4 regions of the Cohnella suwonensis genome follow, and region 2 is predicted to be linked to each of the others. Evidence: predicted binding sites of a transcription regulator. Region 2 holds the regulator's gene; each other region holds the start of a gene.
What was found. The regulator Rex, encoded in region 2, represses fermentation and respiration genes when NADH is low (regulators of the CRP and FNR family bind a similar motif). The targets are predictions, from matches to a motif close to TTGTGAAATATTTCACAA.
Positions count from the first base shown of each region.

Region 1: a site for Rex is predicted at 2,898-2,915, ahead of ACFPPD_RS09780 (formate/nitrite transporter family protein). Genes of this name have one in related genera too.
Region 3: a site for Rex is predicted at 3,608-3,625, ahead of ACFPPD_RS09800 (DUF1641 domain-containing protein). Genes of this name have one in related genera too.
Region 4: a site for Rex is predicted at 2,632-2,649, ahead of nadA (quinolinate synthase NadA). Genes of this name have one in related genera too.

Region 1 is NZ_JBHSMH010000023.1:39,927-45,222, forward strand. It holds gene ACFPPD_RS09765 (S-layer homology domain-containing protein) at 1-2,058, shown strand, start outside; gene ACFPPD_RS09770 (cold-shock protein) at 2,286-2,486, shown strand; gene ACFPPD_RS09775 (cold-shock protein) at 2,562-2,786, shown strand; gene ACFPPD_RS09780 (formate/nitrite transporter family protein) at 2,975-3,808, shown strand; gene ACFPPD_RS09785 (L-lactate dehydrogenase) at 3,801-4,715, shown strand; gene ACFPPD_RS09790 (NACHT domain-containing protein) at 4,838-5,296, shown strand, end outside.
Region 2 is NZ_JBHSMH010000005.1:262,548-267,843, reverse strand. It holds gene ACFPPD_RS03300 (hypothetical protein) at 1-154, shown strand, start outside; gene dinG (ATP-dependent DNA helicase DinG) at 176-3,058, shown strand; gene ACFPPD_RS03290 (redox-sensing transcriptional repressor Rex) at 3,059-3,712, shown strand; gene ACFPPD_RS03285 (amidohydrolase) at 3,712-5,016, shown strand; gene ACFPPD_RS03280 (cell wall elongation regulator TseB-like domain-containing protein) at 5,013-5,296, shown strand, end outside.
Region 3 is NZ_JBHSMH010000023.1:46,342-51,637, reverse strand. It holds gene ACFPPD_RS09815 (HEAT repeat domain-containing protein) at 1-167, opposite strand, end outside; gene ACFPPD_RS09810 (SWIM zinc finger family protein) at 201-1,643, opposite strand; gene ACFPPD_RS09805 (NAD(P)/FAD-dependent oxidoreductase) at 1,909-3,087, opposite strand; gene ACFPPD_RS09800 (DUF1641 domain-containing protein) at 3,125-3,562, opposite strand; gene ACFPPD_RS09795 (cell wall hydrolase) at 3,809-4,810, opposite strand; gene ACFPPD_RS09790 (NACHT domain-containing protein) at 5,009-5,296, opposite strand, start outside.
Region 4 is NZ_JBHSMH010000016.1:21,706-27,001, reverse strand. It holds gene hpt (hypoxanthine phosphoribosyltransferase) at 1-339, shown strand, start outside; gene ftsH (ATP-dependent zinc metalloprotease FtsH) at 431-2,431, shown strand; gene nadA (quinolinate synthase NadA) at 2,777-3,715, shown strand; gene nadB (L-aspartate oxidase) at 3,770-5,296, shown strand, end outside.

The sequences.
Region 1 (5,296 bases), on a different contig from region 2:
AGGGATTCGGGATATGCCGACAAGGCTACGGTGAAGAAGTACAATGGAAGCAGTTGGGAGACGGTAGGGAGCGAGGGAATTTCGGCAGGCACGGCCGATTACATTTCGCTGTATGTGTACGACGGCACTCCTTATGTGGGTTATAAGGATTGGCAAAATTCCGACAAGGCTACGGTGAAGAAGTACAACGGGAGCAGTTGGGAGACGGTGGGAAGCGAGGGGTTTTCGGCAGGTAAGGCCGATTACATTTCGCTGTATGTGTACGACGGCACCCCTTATGTCGCTTATAAGGATTTTGGGAAATCCGACAAGGCTACGGTGATGAAGTACAACGGGAGCGGTTGGGAGACGGTAGGAGACTCGGGATTTTCAGCAAGCGCGGCCAATTACATTTCGCTGAATGTGTACGACGGCGATTCTTACGTCGCTTATGTAGACGGGGGAAATTCCAACAAGGCCACGATGATGAAATGGTTGGATAAGTCCACCGTCGCCTACGACGGCAACGGCGCTACGTCCGGGAATGCACCGGCAAACCGCAACTATAACCAAAACGCCAGCGTCATGGTGCTAGGCAACACGGGGAATCTGATCAAGGCAGGCTATACGTTCGCGGGGTGGAACACGTCGGCGGACGGAAGCGGGACGCGTTACGCAGCGGGAGATACGTTCGTCATGGGAGCGGACAATTTCACGTTGTACGCGCAATGGCGAAGCAACAACGCGCTGTTGTCCAACCTGTCCGTGGATCAGGGAACGTTGTCGCCATCGTTTACGCCATCGAATTTGAATTACAACGTGGACTTGGATTACGCGGTGTCCAGCCTGAATGTCTCTTTCGTGCAGGCAGACCCGGCCCAAACCTTGTCCGTCACGGGAGCCGTTTATCAGACGGTAACGGGAGCGATTTATACCTATCGCGCATCCGGCCTGATCGTGGGGGCGAACCCGATTCGGATCGGGGTGACCGCGCAGGACGGCACGGAGAACGTGTATACGGTAACCGTGAACCGCGCTTCCAGCAGCAGCAGCGGCAGCAGCGGAGGTGGCGGAGGCTTAAGCCCGATCACCTCTAAGGACGGGAAAATTACGCTTCCGGCTGGAAGAATCGGCGAGGTGAGCCTGGATAAAGCGATCGTCATCTCCATCCCAACAGGCGTTTCAAGCAAGCAGCTGGACTTAACGATTGAGATCGTGTCGAATACGCAAAGTGTAATGAGCAATGGAGAGATTTTGTCCAGCCCGGTGTACGAATTGCTGAAAAACTTTTCGGAAAACTTCAGCAAGCCGGTTACGCTGACGTTATCGTTCGATCAGGCAAAAGTAAAGAGCGGACAAACGGTTGCGATCTTCTACTATGATGAAGTGAAGAAGCTTTGGGTGAAAGTGGAAGGCGGCAAGATCAACGGGAATCGCATAAGCGCGGAAGTCGATCATTTCACGAAATTCGCCGTGCTCGTCGTTGACGGGAAAACGGGCTTGGCCGTAACGGAGGAAACGCCGACGAAAGAGACAACGGATGCTGCATTCCGCGACATCGCCGGACATTGGGCGGAAGCGAGCATCAAGCAAGCGGTGGAGAGCAGAATCGCCTCGGGTTACCCGGACGGCACGTTCAAGCCGAACCGGACCGTGACGCGCGCCGAGTTCGCCGTCATGCTGGTGAACGCGCTCAAGCTGCAGAGCGAGGAAGCGCAGCTCACCTTCGCCGACGCGGCGAACATCGGAGCTTGGGCGAAGAAGGCCGTCGCGTTGGCGGTAAAGGCAGGGATCTTGAAAGGCTACGCGGACGGCAGCTTCCGCCCGGATGCGGAGATCACCCGCGCCGAGATGGCGGCGATGATCGCGAACGCCCTTGGACATTCGGCGGACGCGCAAACGACGACCGGTTACTCGGACGATAAGGATATCCCGGCATGGGCGAGAGCCGGCGTCGCTTACGCGAAGCAATCGGGCATCGCGCAAGGAAAAGGCGACAACCGGTTCGCTCCGCAAGACCGCGCCACCCGGGCGGAAGCCGTTGCCGTGCTTCTGAAAGCGGCGGCAGCAGCGAAATAGCATAGAAAATCAAATCGGACCAGGCATTCCATGAGGAATGGGCACTGGTCCGATTGCTTTTTGCACGAGGATGCGGTATAGTGAGTAGGTTGAATAAAATGACCTAATTCACATATTGTAGAGGGTTGTTGTTGCTCGCAGCTTAATAACCTTGTCCAATATGTGAATTTTTATTTTGTTTCATAAAATAAGAAGGTCATGTAAATATTAAAAGGTGGTTAAACAAAATGGAATCGGGAATCGTAAAATGGTTTAACGCGGACAAAGGCTTCGGCTTCATCGAAGTCGAAGGCGGTAACGACGTATTTGTACACTTCAGCGCGATCGTAGGCGACGGCTACAAGTCTTTGGACGAAGGCCAACGCGTTGAGTTCAACATCGTACAAGGCAATCGCGGCCCGCAAGCCGAGAACGTCGTTAAACTGTAAGCAAGCGAACCATGCCCCGGACTTCCCGTTTGGGGCATTTTTCTTCGCATCACCCACTTCAGGATGGAAAGAGGGATGTTCTTGTATTCTTCTCGGAAAAAAACGGCTGAAGAGTTGCCCGAGGAACTAACCGCGATCTGGTCTTGTTCGGATGAGAACTGCAAGGGATGGATGAGGGACAATTTCGCGCTCTCGTCTACGCATCAGTGTCCTTTGTGTCAGTCCGAAATGGTGAAAAGCGAAAGAATGCTCGTCGCGCTCGCGAACACTAGCCCGATTCATCACAAAGTCGGGGAATGAGTTCGGCGGCGACATTAAAACGATAGGAGTCCGACTCGTCGGCTCCGGCATGAAGAACCCGACCTTTCGAGGTCGGGTTTTTTTGTCCGTTGAGCTATTTCGGGCACGTAAATGTGATTTTTCGCACATCGCAAGGCCTTCGCTTCGCGTAATCTACGCTTATCTCCTTCGGAGGGAAGGTGGGCGCCATGGAAGTCGAAGCACTCAAGAAGGTCGAACGGCTCGCCCTTAAGAAGCACCGGGTATTCGCGACGAGTCGTCTCCGTTATCTCGCCCGATCCGCGCTCGCCAGCATGTTCATCGGGTTCGGGGTCATCGTCGCTTTCAAGACGGGTAGCTTCTTCTACGCGGAGCACTCGCCGCTGACGTATCCGATGGCGGCGATCACGTTCGGGGCGGCCATTATCTTGATCTCCTACGGCGGCGGGGACTTGTTCACGGGCAATACGTTCTATTACACCTACGCCGCGCTGCGTCGCAAACTGCGCTGGTCCGACGTCATGCGGCTATGGCTATTCAGCTACCTGGGCAACATTCTGGGCGCCTCGTTCTTCGCGCTATTGATCTATACGACGGGCTTGTTCTCGGAGTCGTCGGTCAACGGATTCCTGCTCAGCGTCGTGGACAAGAAGATGAACTTGCCGATGATGGAGCTGTTCTTCCGGGCGATCCTCTGTAATTGGCTCGTCTGCCTGGCGTTCTTCCTCCCGATGTCGATGAAGGGCGACGGCGCCAAAATGTTCGCGATGATTCTGTTCGTGTTCTGCTTCTTTATTTCCGGTTACGAGCATAGCATCGCCAACATGTGCACGTTCGCGATCGCGCTCGTCTTGCACCACCCGGGGACGATCTCGATGGGCGGCGTGCTCCATAACCTGATCCCCGTCACCTTCGGCAATCTGATCGGCGGCGGATTGTTAATGGGGTTTATGTATCACTACGTGAATAAACCGGATTTGGAAGAACATTTGGACGAACGGGAAGACCAACTTAACGAAGCGGAGAGTGATCGGGATGAGTAAAACGAAGATCGTCGTCATCGGCGTCGGCGCCGTCGGAGCAACTACGGCGTATACGCTGCTGCTGAGGGAACGGGCGGACGAATTGGTGCTGATCGACGCGAACAAGGACAAAGCAAAGGGCGACGCAATCGACATGAATCACGGGCTTCCTTTCGTCGGGAAAACGAAAGTATGGGCCGGCGATTACGAGGACTGCCGCGGGGCTAGCATTATCGTCATCACGGCGGGAGCGGCGCAGAGACCGGGCGAATCGCGGGTCGACCTGCTGAAGAGAAACTCGGCCATCTTCGATAGCATCATCGGCGAAGTGCTGAAGCATAACGACGACGGCATTCTGCTGATCGCGTCCAATCCGGTGGACATCATGAGTTATTTTACGTGGCAAAAGTCGCAATGGCCGGTTCGCAGAATTATCGGTTCGGGCACGTTGCTCGACAGCGCCCGGTTCCGGTACCTGATCGGCGAAGAGCTCGGCATCGATCCGCGAAGCGTGCACGCGCATATTATCGGCGAGCACGGCGACTCCGAGCTGCCTCTCTGGAGCTTGGCCAACGTCGCCGGAACGGGCATTCGGCTGGACGAAGAGAAGAAGGAGCGGATCTTCGCGAACACGAAGGACGCCGCGTACGAGATCATCGCCGCTAAGGGCGCGACTTACTACGCGGTCGCCCTCGCGCTCGACCGGATCTGCACCGCGATTCTCCGCGACGAAGGCGCCGTATTGAACGTATCGACGCTGCTGCGGGATTATCACGGCATCTCCGACGTCTACCTGGGCGTTCCGTGCGTCGTCGATCGCGGCGGCGTCCGCGAGGTGCTGCAGCTGGATTTGTCGGAGCGGGAGCAACGCGAATTGCGCCTTTCGGCGGAGAAGCTGAAGGAGCTTATTCGATCGATGGAAGGTTAGAAAAATGGCTCGCAGGTTGTCATCTGCGGGCTTTTTTTAATAAGTTATCCAAATGAAGGAAAACGTCAAAAATGATCGAAATAGCTAATAGAGGGATAAAGCGAAGGGTTTGGAGGATATTCATGAATATTGATTTCGGATCGATAGCGTCGGAATTGGTTCAAAATAATATCGAAAGAATCATTTCCGTAATATACAAAAAGGGTTCAGACCAGTTTAATCAACTGCTTATTAGGAGCGGTGCCGCCTACAAGAAGTACTTACATGAATCGGTAAAGAAATATAGCAGGGTCAAAACGATTCTTTACAGGGATTCGCCGGTTTATTTATATGACTTTTATTTGGACACGAATATTAGCATTAACGATCATACATACAGCGCAAGTAATATGAACGGAGTTCTGGAACATGGTCATTTTATCAATTTCATCGGATCCGCGGGAAGCGGAAAAAGCACGCTGTTCAAGCATCTCTTCTTGGATACAATCAAGAATACTTCGTATATCCCGATTATGGTCGAACTGAGGGAGATAAACAATCGGGATCAAACGTTAGCGGAGTGCCTATTTCAATCGATGTGT
Region 2 (5,296 bases):
TCTGGAACAAGCCCAGCTCTATTTCCGCAAAGCGTTGGAGGCCGATCCGGCTTTCGCCGACCCGAAGACGAACCTCGAATCCGTGCTACGGGGAAAAGGACAAATTCAACTGCAATTCGGAAGCGCGGAGCTTCAAACGTTAGTTCAAGCCTGACGGCTCGAAAGGAAGTCTGGAATGAAATTTGCCGTGCTCGATTTCGAAACGACGGGCATGTCGTCCGATAAAGATGAAATAATACAAACGGGACTCGCGGTCATCGACGATGCGGGTACCGTTTGTTCCACGTATGCGAGCTTCGTTCGGCCGTCCAAGCCGATTCCGGCTGAGGTCGCCCGGTTGACGGGCATTTCCGATTCGGACGTGGCCGAAGCCCCCGAAACCGAAGACATGATCGCCGAGCTCGTCCCTTTTTTGCAGGATGCCGTACTTGTCGCTCACAACGCCAATTTCGATGCGCAATTCCTGCAAGCCGCCCTCGAAAGGAGCGGTTATTTGCCATTCGGCGGCAGAATGCTCGATACGGTCGAGCTTGCAAGGCTCGTCTTCCCGACGCAGCCTTCGTTCTCGCTGTCTTCGCTGACTCAAGCGTTCGGCATCGCGCACGACCGTCCGCACCAAGCGGACAGCGACGCGCTCGCGACGGCGGAATTGTTCATGTTTTGTTTGAACAAGCTGCGGCAACTTCCGCTGTTCACCCTTCAGAGGCTCGGCGCCCTGTTTAGTCCGGACAACAGCGACCTCGGGTGGTTGATCGCCCACGTCTCCGCATGGCGGGATACGCAGCCGTTCATTCCCGAAGAAGGGCTACACCACTTCCGTCAATTCGCGATGAACGTCGGCGATTGGGGCGAAGACAACTCGAATCGCCAAGACGATTCGAACGGCGTTCCGGATTCGTTAAAAGAAATGGATTTCGAACAGTATTTGGCCGCCGTCCAGGGCAACCTGAAGGCGCTGTTCCCCTCGTACGAAGCAAGGGAAGGCCAAGACATCATGTTCAAGGAAGTATTCGACGCCCTTCAAGCCGACTCGCATCTGCTCGTGGAAGCGGGAACCGGTACGGGCAAGTCTCTCGGGTATTTGCTGCCGTCTCTTTATTATGGACTGAAAGAAGAGAAAAAAGTCGTCGTCAGCACCCATACGATCCAATTGCAGGAGCAGCTGCGCGAAAGAGATTTGCCGCTGTTGCAGCAAGCGTTGCCGATGCCGTTCCGGGCATCCGTGTTCAAAGGACGCAGCAACTACCTGTGCCTGCGCAAGTTCGAGAACCGGCAGCACGTGCCGGAGCATGCTTTCGGACGGGAAGAATCGATCGTCCGCGGCGGCATGACCGTCTGGCTCGGAGAGACGACGAGAGGCGAATCCGAAGAGCTGAACGTCGGCGGCCGCAACAAGGAGGAATGGGACGCGGTCGCGAGCGACACCGCCTCTTGCTTGAACCGGGCATGCCCTTGGTTCAAGCGTTGCTTCTACCATCGCGCGAGGCAAGAAGCAGGAAAGGCCGATCTTGTCATTACGAACCATGCGTTGCTGTTTACCGATTTGCGCGCCGAGCACCGATTGCTTCCGGCGTACGATCGGCTCGTCATCGACGAAGCCCATCATTTGGAAGAAGTGGCGAGCCAGCATCTCGGGCAGAAAACCGGCCACGCGACGTTGATGCTGCCGCTTCTGCGCGTGTGGAAGGACACCAAGACGGGTTTACTCCCGCAGCTCATCTCTGCCGCATCGGCAATGGGATCGACGCACGCGACCGCTTGGGCGGAGAAGCTCGAAGAGCTTGCGCCCAAGCTGACCGAGATCCGGGAAGCGTGGGAACGCTGGATGGACGCCTCCTTCGGCATGCTCGCCTCCAACGCCGCGGCCGACGAAACGGGCAACATGACGTACAGGCTGAAGCCGGATCAACTGCCCCCGCAATGGGAAGCGTTAACCGTAGACGGCAATAACGTCATTCAGCTGCTGTCGGATTTCATTCGGCCGATGGAGAAGATCGTCGTCGACATGAGGGAGGAAGCGGACGAACTAAGCCTGCAAGGGCTTCTGACCGACATGGGCGGCGTGCTGAAGGATTTGTCGAACACGAGGGCGGACACGCAGTCGTTCGTCACGCTCGGCAGACCGGAATACGTCTATTGGATCGAAGGGCATTCCCAGTACCGGGGAAGATCCGTATGGATATACGGCGTTCCTTCCGACGTCAGCGAATTGCTGAAGGAAGGCGTGTTCGACAAAAAAGCGAGCGTCGTCATGACGTCCGCGACGTTAACGATCGACAAGTCGTTCGGTTACGTGACCGAGCAGCTCGGATTAATCGAGGCGGATAAAGCCGGGAAGTTGAAAACGGCGATGTTGCCTTCCCCGTTCAAATACAGGGAACAAGCGCTCGTCCTTATTCCCCGCGATTTTCCGGGCATCAAAGGGAGGGACGGAGAAGCCGCGTTCGTCGCCGCTCTTACGTCGTCCTTGGAGGAAATGGCGCGGACGGCGGGAGGCCGCATGCTCGTTCTGTTCACGTCGCACCGGATGCTGAAAACGGTCTACGGACCGTTGAAAGAAAAGCTCGAGCCGGCCGGCATTCAAGTGCTTGGCCAAGGTCTCGACGGGGGCAGCCGCAGCCGGTTGACCCAGCAATTCATCAAGCAACCGGCTTCCGTGCTTCTTGGCACGAGCAGCTTCTGGGAAGGCATCGACTTACCGGGGGACGCTCTCACTTGTCTCGCGATCGTCAGACTGCCTTTTCAGCCGCCGAATCATCCTGTCGCGGAAGCGAAAGCGGAAAAGCTGCAAGCGGAGAACAAAAATCCGTTCATGAAGCTGTCGCTCCCCCAGGCGGTCATCCGCTTCAAGCAAGGCTTCGGCCGGCTCGTGCGAACGGCGACCGATCGGGGCATCGTGCTGCTGTACGATACGAGGGTAATCGACACGTATTACGGGAAGCATTTCCTGTACTCGTTGCCGGGACCGAAAATGGAGCATTTACCGACGGCCGCGATGGCGGGCAGGGCTCGCGAGTGGCTGTTTCCCGATCACGATGAAAGAAAGGAGGGGACTTGAATGAAACCGATCAAAATTTCCGAGGCGGTCGTCCGGAGGCTGCCGATTTACTTACGATTTCTGAATGAACTCAGCTTAAGCAACATTCATACGGTTTCCTCCCAAGAGCTCGGAGAGAAGCTGGACCTGAATCCGGCGCAAATTCGCAAAGACCTCGCGTACTTCGGCGAGTTCGGGCGTAAAGGGGTCGGCTATAACGTCGATTATTTGATCGAGAAAATCCGCCAGATCTTGAAGCTGGACAAGACGTTGAACGTCGCACTCGTCGGGACGGGCAATCTGGGGCGCGCGCTATGCAATTATAATACGTATATTAAAGACAACATGAAAATCGTCGCCGTATTCGACGCGGACGAAAGCAAGAAGGGCACGATGATCAACCGGCTGACCGTTCAGCCGATGAAGGAGCTCGCCAAGTCCGTCGAGCGGCTGGATATTTCGGTCGGCATCATTACGGTGCCGGCTACCGAGGCGCAGAACGTGGCGGATCAGTTCGTCGCTTCCGGCATTCGGGGCATTCTGAACTTCGCGCCGGTCGTCTTGAAGGCCGCGCCCGGCGTCAGAATTCACCATGCGGATTTTACCGCGGAGCTGCTCAGCCTCGCTTATTATATGGACTCGATCAACGGATCGAAAGAAGGAGACGGACTTTAATGACGCGGTTACTGATCGAGAATGGCTATTTCGTCACGATGGACGACGACCAACCGAAATTCCAAGGCTGGATGGCGGTGGAAGATGAACGGATCGCGGCTCTGGGCGAAGGAGAAGCGCCCGAGGAAGAGAAATCGCTCGCGTCCGCCAAGCTGGACGGCAAAGGTTATCTGTTCATGCCGGGACTCGTGAACACGCATGGGCACGCGGCGATGTCGCTGCTGCGCGGATTGGCAGACGATCTGGCATTGCAGGATTGGCTGCAAAACCATATGTGGCCGACGGAAGCGAGATATACCGGAGACGACGTGTATTGGGGCTCGGCTCTCGCGGCCGCCGAGATGATCAAATCCGGCACGACGACGTTCGTCGACATGTACGACCATATGCATCGGGTCGCAGAAGTCGTCGAGCGCTCCGGCATGAGGGCGAGCTTGACGCGCGGCGTTATCGGACTGTGCCCGGAAGACGTTCAGAAAGCGAAGCTGGCGGACGCCATCCAATTCGCGAAAGATTGGCACGGCGCGGCGAACGGGCGCGTCAGCGTCATGATTTCTCCGCATGCCCCTTACACGTGCCCTCCCGACTACATCTTGAAATTCGTCGAAGCGGCCCACGATCTCGACTTGCCGATGCATACCCACATGTCGGAGACGATCGCGGAAGTGGAACAGAACGTGCGCGATTACGGCTACCGCCCGGTCGAACATCTCGACCGCCTCGGCATGTTCGGGCGTCCGACGCTCGTCGCTCACGCCGTTCATTTGAACGACGACGAGATCGCGTTGCTCGCCGAACGAGGCGTCGCCGTATCGCATAACCCGGTCAGCAACCTGAAGCTCGCGAGCGGCGTCGCGCGCGTGCCCGACTTGCTCAAGGCGGGCGTGACCGTGTCGCTTGGAACGGACAGCGCGGCCAGCAACAATAACTTGGATCTGTTCCAGGAAATCTCGATGGCGGCGTTGCTTCATAAAGGCGTATCCGGCGATCCGACCGTCGTTCCGGCGGCGGAAGCGCTTCGCATGGGCACGCTCTACGGCGCGCGCTCGATCGGCTTGGAAGGCGTGACGGGCCAATTGAAAGCCGGCTTGAAGGCGGATTTCATCGCCTTGAACGTCGATCGGCCGCATTTCGTGCCGCGCACCGATTACGTATCCCATCTCGCCTACGCGGCTAGAGGTTCCGACGTCGCCCACGTATGGGTCGACGGCAAGCAATTGCTGAAAGACGGCAAGCTTCTGACGCTCGATGAAGAGAAAATCAAAGCCGAAGCCGAAGCTTGCTTCCGGAGGCTGCGCGGATGAATTTAAGCCGTACGGAAGGGCATCGCAAAGGGCCTTCGCTTTCGCTGGCTAAGTGGGGCATTCTCGTCGCGGGGTTCGTCGTGTTCGTGCTCGTCTGCTTCTATTTGTATGTCCGGTCTTCGGATAAGGATTACCGAAGCGTCGAAAATCGCGCCGTTCGGATCGCCAAGCAGCAAGCGGGGTTGAAGGAAGTGACCGACGCCGCGTCCCATACGTGGGACGAGACGGTGTGGATCGTCTCCGGCAAAGACGCGGACGGCGAATCCTGGGTCGTGTTCGA
Region 3 (5,296 bases), on a different contig from region 2:
TGTTCTACCGCTTGCGCCACCCTGGCGAATACCGGGGCCGCCTCTCCCAGTTTCCGAAGCTGGGGCAACAGCTTGCCCAAGCGCAAGTCGCCGGAAGCCAACTTGCTGCCCGCCACGAAGAGCCTTCGCGTCTCTTGTTCCAATTCTTGCAACAACCCGATACTCATTCTTTTATCACCCTCATCGCGAATATGAATCTTCTAGAACGATAACCGCGTTATCCCATGCGTCGATACGAGACTCAGAGGCTGCGCGGATAGCCGATTATTCCCGGTATCGTGATGGAACATGACGAGCATCGCCCCGCCCCGCAAATCTTCCGTCCTCATTAACGGCAGTAGCTGCGTCGTCGCATCGTTCATGGACGGTATGTCCGCGAGCGGCATTTGCTTGCCTTGTTCGTCTAACAGAACGTAACGTCCGTCGATGACGACGACATCCCGATAGGCGACGAGCATGACCGGATTTTTGTCGGACAACGGGTTCTTTATTTGATTTTTCGCTTGTTTGATCGCGTCCGCGAAGGATTTTCCCGCATGGCTCCGGGCGACAGTGAAATCCTCGGAAGAAGGCTCGCGGAACGACGCCTCTTCCCAGCGGACCCTTGCGTTAAGCTCGCCGGGATAGACGAACAGCTCTTTGGTCGCGGCCACCAGGTAAACGGAATCGTCTTCGCGAATATGCTTCGCCGCCCGATAAGGCCTGTACGTGCGCGTCGCATGAACACGCCCGGATCGCAGCTCGATCCAGAAGCCCTCGTCCACGAATTGCTCCCGGCCGGGATCCGCATAAGATCGGAAGGCGAGCTGGAGCAATTCCGCGTCGCGCCGGGTCAGCCCTCTCTCCCGAAGTTCCGACAGTTGCCAGGCGTGTCCGATGCTTTCCTCCAAGGTCGATTCCGCATCTAGCGTCGTCTCGTCCGGATTCTCCTTGCGACGCTCCAAGTATTCCCTGCTCTTCTTCAGCAAGGCGTACAACTGGCCGAGCCGGGGAATGGCCCGCTCGTACATCGCTTCCCGCGGTTGATCGGCGTTCATGCCGAGCTGAAGCTCGCGAAAGGAGCCCTGAATGCCCGGAATATAATAATTGCCCAGTTGCTTGACCTGCTCGCCGAGCGTCTGGATCGCCTTTTTATCGATGCCGCCCAGCCCCGCTTGAACGATTCCTTGAAGCAGCTTCTCGGCGAATGCGATGCCCTCGAGCTGCGCTACGATTTTCTTGACGAGAGCGGATTTGTTCGTCTGGCGTTTGCGCGGAGTTTCCTCGGAGTCGGATGCCGCTTCCTTTTTCTTCTCTTCCCGCTTTTCCGCCTTCTCGCGCTTGTCCGCGATATCCTCCGGAATGGCCGCCGTCGCGAAGTTTTTGCCCAGCGCATAGGCGTACATCAAACCGAGCAGATGCTTGCACGGAAACTGCCGGCTCGGACAAGAACAACGGAATGTCGGGCCTTCAGGCTTGACGAAATCCACGGAACAGCGATAAGGCTCGTTTCCGCTGCCCTTGCATTCGCCGAACAACAGCGTATCGTCCTCCGTCCGGCATAGCAGGGGGAAACTGTTTTTCTTGACCAGATCGCGGCCGTTCTTGATCGCGTTAGCGTTCAATGCCAAGCTATCCACGTAAGCTTCGGTAATAGTTATCATTCGATCCCTCGCTGAAATCAATTGGATGGCGAGACTTTGGAGGCGATTAACGGGATACCCAGTTAATCGATCCTCCTTCCATCTTTTAATAGCTTATAAGATTCGAGAAAAGATTAAAATCACCTTCCGAAAATGAAAGAAGCACCTCGGGCTTCGACCTTACTTTAAAACAATAAACCCGCGATGCCATTCGAACGAATTAGCATCGCGGGTTGGATATTATTGATTCCGTTAAGCGAGTACGGGAATGGCCCGCGCCTTCGGCTTAGTAAGCCAGCGTGAACAAGCCGTTGATGTGGGACAGATAACGGGCGTTGCTCGCCTTCTTCATGAGGGAAGCCGGCGTGCCGCGAAGCTCGATGCCCGTGCCGCCGACGGCGCCGATGCCGTCTTTGCGGCCCAGGCTCGCGAGCGTACCGGAGAAGACCGGCTTGAAGGCATCCGGTTTCGTGCCCTTGAACGTAGCCGCGATGTTAGCGCCCGCGAGCTCGCCCATTTGCCATGCCAATTGCGCAGTCGGCGGATACGGACGGCCTTCCGGTCCGAAGACGACCGCGCAGTCGCCCGCGAGGTAGACGTCGGGGTGGGACACCGATTGCAGCGCTTCGTTAACGGACGCGCGGCCGCGGTTCACTTCGATGCCGCAGTTCGCGACGAGGGTGTTGCCTTGGACGCCGCCCGTCCATACGACCGTGTTCGCTTCGATCGTGCGACCGTCTTTTAACGTGACCACATTGCCTTTCACTTCCGTGATCGGCAAGCTCGTCAAGAATTCGACGCCGCGGTTCTCCAGGCTCGTGACCGCGCGTTGGATGAGATCCGGCGAGAACATCGGCAAGATCGTCGGCATCGCCTCGACCAGCTTCAAGGAAACGTCGGAGAAGTCCACGCCGTTCTCGCGGCAGATGGCCGGCAATTCGTCGGCAAGCTCGCCGACGAGCTCGACGCCGGTCAATCCGCCGCCGCCGATAACGAACGTCGCGTCCGCTTTGTCTTTCGACTTCGCGTACGCTTTGATGCGGTCTACGACGTGAGCGAAGATTTTGTTCGCGTCGTTCACGGATTTCAGGATCAAGCTATTTTCCTGAAGTCCGGGGATGCCGAAGTAGTTCGTTTCGCTTCCGAGAGCGAGCACGAGCGCATCGTAACGGTAAGAAGTGTCGTTATTCAAGGAAACTTTTTTGCCTTCCGGATCGACGGATTGCACTTCGCCGACCACGACGTTGATCTGCTTGCCTTTGAACAATTTCTCGAGCGGAAGCGCGACGGCTTTCTCGTGCACGTTACCCGCGGCAAGACGGTGAAGCTCCGTAATGATTTGGTGCGTATTCGAGCGGTTGATGATCGTAATGTTCGCTTCCGCGGTCGACAGATGCTGTCTGGCGGACAGGGCGCTCAGCAACCCGCCGTAACCCGCCCCGAGAATCAGAATTTCTTTTCTCATCTATGTTCCTCCGTTCTTCGCCTATGGATCGGTCCGATTAACCGTTATTTTTTCTTTCGCCCAGAATGTTCAGGTAAGCTTGGCTGAAACGAAGCATCTTCTGCAATTCCGGATCTTTCAGCAGCTTCATCATGCCGAACACGCCGATCGTCGCGTCGCTGTTCTCCGCGCGGTCGCTCGCTTCGATGGCCGCGGACGCGAAGCCTTTGGCTTTCTCCGCGAGAGGCTTGACCACTTCTTGGATGCCGCCGAGCGTATCCTCGATCAGCACTTTGTCCTTCGCAACCTTCTGCGCGAAATCGTACACGTTCGTCAGAACGGTCATCATCTCGGCCAGCCTCGGCAATTGATCCACCAATTGGGTGATCGCTTGCTGCACTTCCGGTTTTAACAATTGATCCAGCACGTCCAACTTCGCCGCGGCATCGGTCACGACGGACCCTTGATCGGCATTCAATACAGTCGATTCAGACATTCTGTTTCCTCCCCTAATCGAAATCGTCAGCAGTCTAAGAAAGTTTTGTGAATTTAATCACATTTATTGCTTTATTTTATCCTTTTCCGCGCGAATAGTACAAGTATATATTTGGCATCTTTCGATAAAATCTTGCGCTTTTCCGCGGTAAATTAATGAAGTTGTCGAATCGGGGGCAAAATAAAATCCCCACCGCCTTTCGATGGGGATTTCACATGCCGGAAATGCCGATTGTCGTCGCCGATGCTACTTCGCGAACCGGTGCGTGCCGATCGTCGCGATCGTATCCAGACCGGACCAGAACGAGCCCTTGGACACTCTCGGATCGTAGAAATACACGGCGTCTTTGACGTTGTTTTTGCCGTTCAAGGCGTCCTTGGCGGCGCGAAGCACGCTGGCGTTCGGCACGCTCTTCTGCAGGATGCCGTTGTGCGCGGCGGGGAATTGCTTGCCCGAATAGATGACGTCCTTGATCGATTTCGGGAAGCGCGGATCCTTCACCCGGTTCAGTACGACGTTCGCGACGGCCAGTTGGCCTTCGTAGGACTCGTAACCCGACTCCACCTGGATTATCTTCGCGAGCAACGTGTAGTCGTCCTTCGAATACGGTTCGGCTTCGTCGTCGAAGATCGAAGGGATGACGACGCGGAGCTTCGCCCCTTCCTTCACCTCTTCGGCGGCTTTCAGCCCGTTGCGCTTAAGCAACGCCGCTTTGCTGACGCCGAACTGTTCGCCGATCTCCGCCAAGCCGTACTCCGCCGTCACGACGGCCGGCTCGATTTGCGTAATCTCGGCGACTTGCGTCTCCGTCTCCCACTTCACGGTGGCGTGGAGCAGCTCCGCGACGGCGCGCAGCGGTATGTACATCCTTCCGTCGTCCAGGAACGGCACCGTATCCATGCGATAGCGGCTATCGTTGAAGTAGACGATCGGAACGCCGTTGCTCAGCACGATCTTGTCTCCGCGGGCGGATTGGATCGTCACCGCTTCGTTGTCTTGGTCCCACTTGGCTTTCGCTTTCAGCAGGGAAGCGACGCTCGCGATCGGCAAGAACAATCTGCCGTCCTTCATGCGCACCGGATCGGCCAGCTTCGCCTTCTCGCCGTCGATCATGATCGTAACGTTGTCGGCGACGCCGTCGTCGGCTTTGGCAGCGGCGGCTACGGTCGGTAGCGCCGACGTCAGGAGCAATAGGGCGACTATCGGGATGAGCAATCGGCTTCGAATATAAGAGTGAAAACGGAGCATAACAACCTCCCGGCAATGTTTAGAAATTATGAAATCGTTTTTATTAACATTGTAAAAATATATCACAGGGTGAATGACTTGTAGCATTAACGTTTTCACACAATTCAGTTATTACAGTCCGGACAAACGAAAAAGGCTCCTGCTACGCGGCATATCCGCATATATAGAAGCCTTTTAAAGAACCAATCCATTCGTTGATTAATTGCTTGACCTTATCTTAAAAAGAAGTTCCTTGATCGTTTTTTTATCTTTATGTTTTTGCTCCAATACAGGCAACAACGCGATGACATAATTAAGCCTATTCAAAATAAAACTCGCGTGCCCGATGAACTCCTTGCTTAATTCCGTGTCGTGCCTGATCCGATCGGTGCTGACCAAAAACTCCATCCCATCGCTTTCTTCTTCGCCGTATTTCTTAATCATATCCACCTGATGATAGGAGGGTAATAATTCCGTTCCGATCTGTACGATACCGATGTATTTTTC
Region 4 (5,296 bases), on a different contig from region 2:
AGCTATGGCAATTCGACGAGATCGTCCGGAGAAGTCAAGATCATTAAAGATTTGGACGCTTCCGTCGAAGGACGCGACGTACTGATCGTAGAAGATATTATCGACAGCGGGCTCACCTTAAGCTACCTGATCGACGTGCTGGAGCGCCGCAACGCGCTGTCCGTCAACGTCGTGGCGCTGTTCGACAAGCCGGGCCGCCGTACGGTCGACTTGAACGCGGACTATACGGGCTTCACCATTCCGGACGCTTTCGTCGTGGGATACGGCCTCGATTACGCGGAGAGGTACCGCAACCTGCCTTACGTCGGCGTACTGAAACCCGAAGTGTATACGAGCTAGACGCCCCGGTTCATCGGGTCGGGCGCGATGATTGTGATGCCAAGACAGGCTATGGTAAAATAATGAAAAGCTTGTCGAGAGGAGGTCGGGGATGAATCGGTTCATCCGGAATACAGGTTTCTACTTACTCATCTTCTTGGTGACGGTCGGAATCGTTCAGTTCTTCATCGGAAAGAACGAAACGACCAAAGAACTTAGCTACAGCGAAATCGTGAAAGTGGTTCAGCAAGGCAACGTGAAGTCGATTACGTTGCAGCTCCAGAACGGCACGTATCTCGTCTCCGGCGAGCTTAATCCGAAGTCTTCCGAAGAGAAGGGCGAATTGTTCTCGGGCCGCGCGCCGATCTCGGAACGCACGACGGGCCAATTCGAAGACTGGAGCAAGGAAAAAGGCTTCGAATACAAATTGAAAAAGACGCCGGGACAAAACTTCTGGCTCACGTTCTTGACCTCCATCATTCCGTTCATTATCATGTTCGTTCTGTTCTTCTTCCTGATCAATCAGGCGCAGGGCGGCGGCGGTAAAGTGATGAATTTCGGCAAGAGCCGCGCGCGCCTTTATAATGAAGAGAAAAAGCGGGTCACGTTCGAAGACGTGGCCGGCGCGGACGAAGAGAAACAGGAACTGGTCGAAGTCGTCGAGTTCCTGAAAGATCCGCGCAAATTCGCCGCTCTCGGCGCCCGCATTCCGAAGGGCGTTCTGCTCGTCGGCCCTCCGGGTACCGGTAAGACGTTGCTTGCTCGCGCCGTTGCGGGCGAAGCGGGCGTACCGTTCTTCACGATCTCCGGTTCCGACTTCGTCGAGATGTTCGTCGGCGTCGGCGCATCCCGCGTCCGCGACTTGTTCGAGAACGCGAAGAAGAATTCTCCTTGCATCATCTTCATCGACGAGATCGACGCCGTCGGTCGTCAACGCGGCGCGGGCCTCGGCGGCGGTCACGACGAGCGCGAACAGACGCTCAACCAATTGCTCGTCGAGATGGACGGCTTCGGCGCGAACGAAGGCATCATCATCGTCGCCGCGACGAACCGCCCGGACATCCTCGACCCGGCTCTGCTTCGCCCGGGCCGTTTCGATCGTCAGATCACGGTCGACCGTCCGGACGTCAAAGGCCGCGAAGCGGTACTGAAAGTTCACGCGCGCAACAAGCCGCTTAACAAAGACGTGCGTCTCGGCACGATCGCCAAGCGGACGACCGGCTTCACCGGCGCCGATCTGGAGAACTTGCTGAACGAAGCGGCGCTCCTCGCCGCCCGTCGCAACAAGAAAGACATCGCGATGCAGGAAGTCGACGAAGCGATCGACCGCGTCGTCGTCGGCACGGAGAAGAAGAGCCGAGTCATCAGCGACCGCGAGAAGCGCATCGTCGCTTATCACGAAGCGGGCCACACGATCGCCGGATTCTTCCTCGAGCACGCGGACACGGTTCACAAGGTTACGATCATTCCGCGTGGACGCGCGGGCGGATACGTCATCATGTTGCCGAAGGAAGACCGGATGCTCGTCACGAAGCAAGAGCTGCTCGATAAAGTAACGGGCCTTCTCGCCGGCCGCGCGGCGGAAGAAATCTTCATCGGCGAGATCGGCACCGGAGCTTATAGCGACTTCAAGTCCGCAACAAGCATCGTGCGCGCCATGATCATGGAATACGGGATGAGCGACAAGCTCGGCACGATGCAGTTCGGCAGCTCTCAAGGCCAAGTGTTCCTCGGACGCGACATCGGCCACGAGCAGAACTACTCCGACGCGATCGCTTACGAGATCGACCAAGAGATGCAGAGCATTACGCGCGATTGCTACGATCGCGCGAAGAAGCTGCTGAACGAGAAGAGCGCGGAGATGCACCTCATCGCCAAGACGCTGCTCGACGAAGAGACGCTCGATCTCGACCAAATCAAGTCGCTTATCGAGAAGGGCACGATCGAAGTCGCGGAAGGCTCGGGTTCCGGATCCGCCGGCGAAGAGTCGAAGGTAGAACCGATCGTTGACGTGCTGGGCGGCGTAAAAGTGCGCATCCAGACCCGCGAAGACGAACCGCTTCCTCCGACGCCGGAATTGCGTAAGGACGAAGAACCGGACGAGAACAAATAAACGTAGTCACACCTAAAACGGGGTGTTCCCGCGCGGAAGGGCGCATAGGGGACACCCCGTTTGCCATGCGGGCGATAAACGCCGAAAAAGGGCTTATAATGGCGTCTATTTGAATTGACAGCCCTATCCGGCACGTGTAAATTAAGTGTTAATGAACGAAGTCCTTTTCGTCTACAATAAAGAAAGCATTCTCGCCATGTTTGTGCATTCATTCACAATCTAATCGGACAGCCGGACAGCCGGACAGCCGGACAGCCGGACAGCCGGACAGCCGGACAGCCGGACAGCCGGACAGCCGGACAGCCGGACAGCCGGACAGCCGGACAGCATAGGGAGGGGAACGTTATGGAGGCTTTAGCTCTGGAGCGCAAAGCGGAACAGAACCGCGAATTGCGCGAGCGGCTGATGCAGCTGAAGAAAGAACGGAACGCCATCATACTCGCGCATTATTATCAGCGCGATGAAATACAGGAGGTTGCCGATTTCCGGGGGGACTCGTTCCTGCTCGCCCAGAAGGCGGCTTCGACCGACGCGGACGTCATCGTATTCTGCGGCGTTCATTTCATGGGGGAAAGCGCCAAGATCCTGGCGCCGAACAAGACGGTGCTCGTACCGGACGAACGGGCCGGATGCCCGATGGCGGACATGGTCAATCCGATCGGCTTGCGCGAGCTCAAAGCGAAGCATCCTAACGCCAAAGTCGTTACCTACATTAACTCCTCCGCCGATGTCAAAGCGGAAACCGATATTTGTTGCACGTCCGCGAACGCGGTCAAAGTCGTCAATTCGGTCGATTCCGACGAGATCATCTGGTGTCCGGACAAGAACCTGGGCCATTACGTCCAACAATTCACCGACAAGAATATGATCATCTGGGAAGGCTACTGCAACACCCACGACATGCTGACGATCAAAGACGTCGAGGAGATGCGGGCGAAGCACCCGAACGCGCGGTTCGTCGTTCACCCGGAATGCCGTCCGGAAGTCGTCGGGATGGCGGATTTCGTCGGCAGCACGACGGCGATCTTGAAATATTGCCGGGAATCCGACCATAAGGAATTCATCGTCGGCACCGAAGACGGTACCGGTTACCAGCTTCGTCTGGACAGCCCGGACAAGACGTTCCATTTCGCGTCGAAGTTCCTTGTCTGCCCGAACATGAAAGTCAATAATCTGAAGAAGGTCGTCAAGTGTCTCGAGACGATGCAACCGCAAATCTACGTGCCGCAGGACGTCGCGGACAAAGCACGTTTATCGCTGGAGCGCATGCTGCTGGTCAAGTAATTGACCCGAGTAGCGTGCGCTACTCTCTTGTTGGAGTAGGGGACCTAATTACTCATGATTCCACGTTACGTTGTCGATTTTGATCTGGACAAGCTTCCCCGCATAGAGACCGACGTCATCGTCATCGGCGCCGGCATCGCGGGTTTGTATACGGCCTTGAAAGCAAGCGAGACGAAACGCGTGCTGATGATCACGAAGAAATCGCTGTTCGACAGCAATACGCGCTATGCGCAAGGCGGTATCGCCGCCGTTATATCGGACGAGGATTCTCCGGATTTCCTCGCGCAAGATACGTTGATCGCCGGTGCCGGACTTTGCGAAGCCGAGGCGGTCGACGTTCTTGTGCATGAAGGACCTCAAGGTGTGCAGGAACTGATTCGTTACGGCACCAACTTCGACGAAGAAGACGGCCAGTTCGCTTTGACGAAGGAAGGCGCGCATAGCCAGCGTCGCATTCTCCATGCGAACGGGGACGCGACGGGATTCGAGATCGTTCGTGCGCTGGTTGAAAGGGTCAAAGCCGACCCGACGCTAGAGCTGTGGGACGATCATTTCGTGCTCGATCTGCTCACCGAGGACGGAGAATGCCGCGGCGCGCTCGTGCAGAAGCCGGACGGCTCGAGAGTCGCCGTATTCGGAAGCGCGACCATCCTATGCACGGGCGGCACGGGTCAGCTGTACCGCTATACGACGAATCCGGAAGTGGCGACCGGCGACGGCGTGGCGATGGCTTACCGGGCGGGAGCGGACATTCGCGACATGGAGTTCAACCAGTTCCATCCGACGTCGCTGTGTTATCCCGGAGCTCCGCGGTTCTTGATCTCGGAAGCCGTACGGGGAGAAGGGGCGTATCTGCGCAACATTCGCGGGGAACGATTCATGGAGAATTACCATCCGCAGCTCGAGCTCGCGCCAAGGGACGTCGTCGCGAGAGCGATCGTCAGCGAGATGGAATCGACCAAATCGACCTACGTCTATATCGACATTACGCACGAGACGCCGGAGCTGATCAAGCACCGTTTTCCGACGATCTACGAATTCTGCCTGAATTACGGGCTCGACATGACGACGGACTGGATCCCGGTCGCTCCGGCGGCCCACTACATGATGGGCGGAGTGAAGACCGACCTGCACGGCGAGACGAGCATCCGCCGTCTATTCGCGTGCGGCGAAGCATCGTCGACCGGCGTCCACGGGGCGAACCGGCTGGCGAGCAACTCGTTGTCGGAGGCGATCGTATTCGGCCAGCGCATCGTGAACGCGATCAACGAGATGTCGCCGGGCAAGAAGACGGCCGACAACGGACCGGCCGCGGAACGTAACGCGGTACTGACGGGCGCGCTCATCGAAAGACGGCTGAAGCTGCAGAAGGGCATGGTTCGTTACACCGGATTGCGACGCGAACGCGCGGGCTTGCAGAAAGGGCTGGACGATCTGAAGAAGCAATTGCCTCTGTTCCAGCTCAACCTGACGAAGCGCGAAGAATTGGAATACGCCAATCTGCTGACTTGCGCGTTGCTCGTGACGGAGGCGGCGCTGAACCGGGAAGAGAGCCGCGGCGGTCATTACCGGGAAGATTTC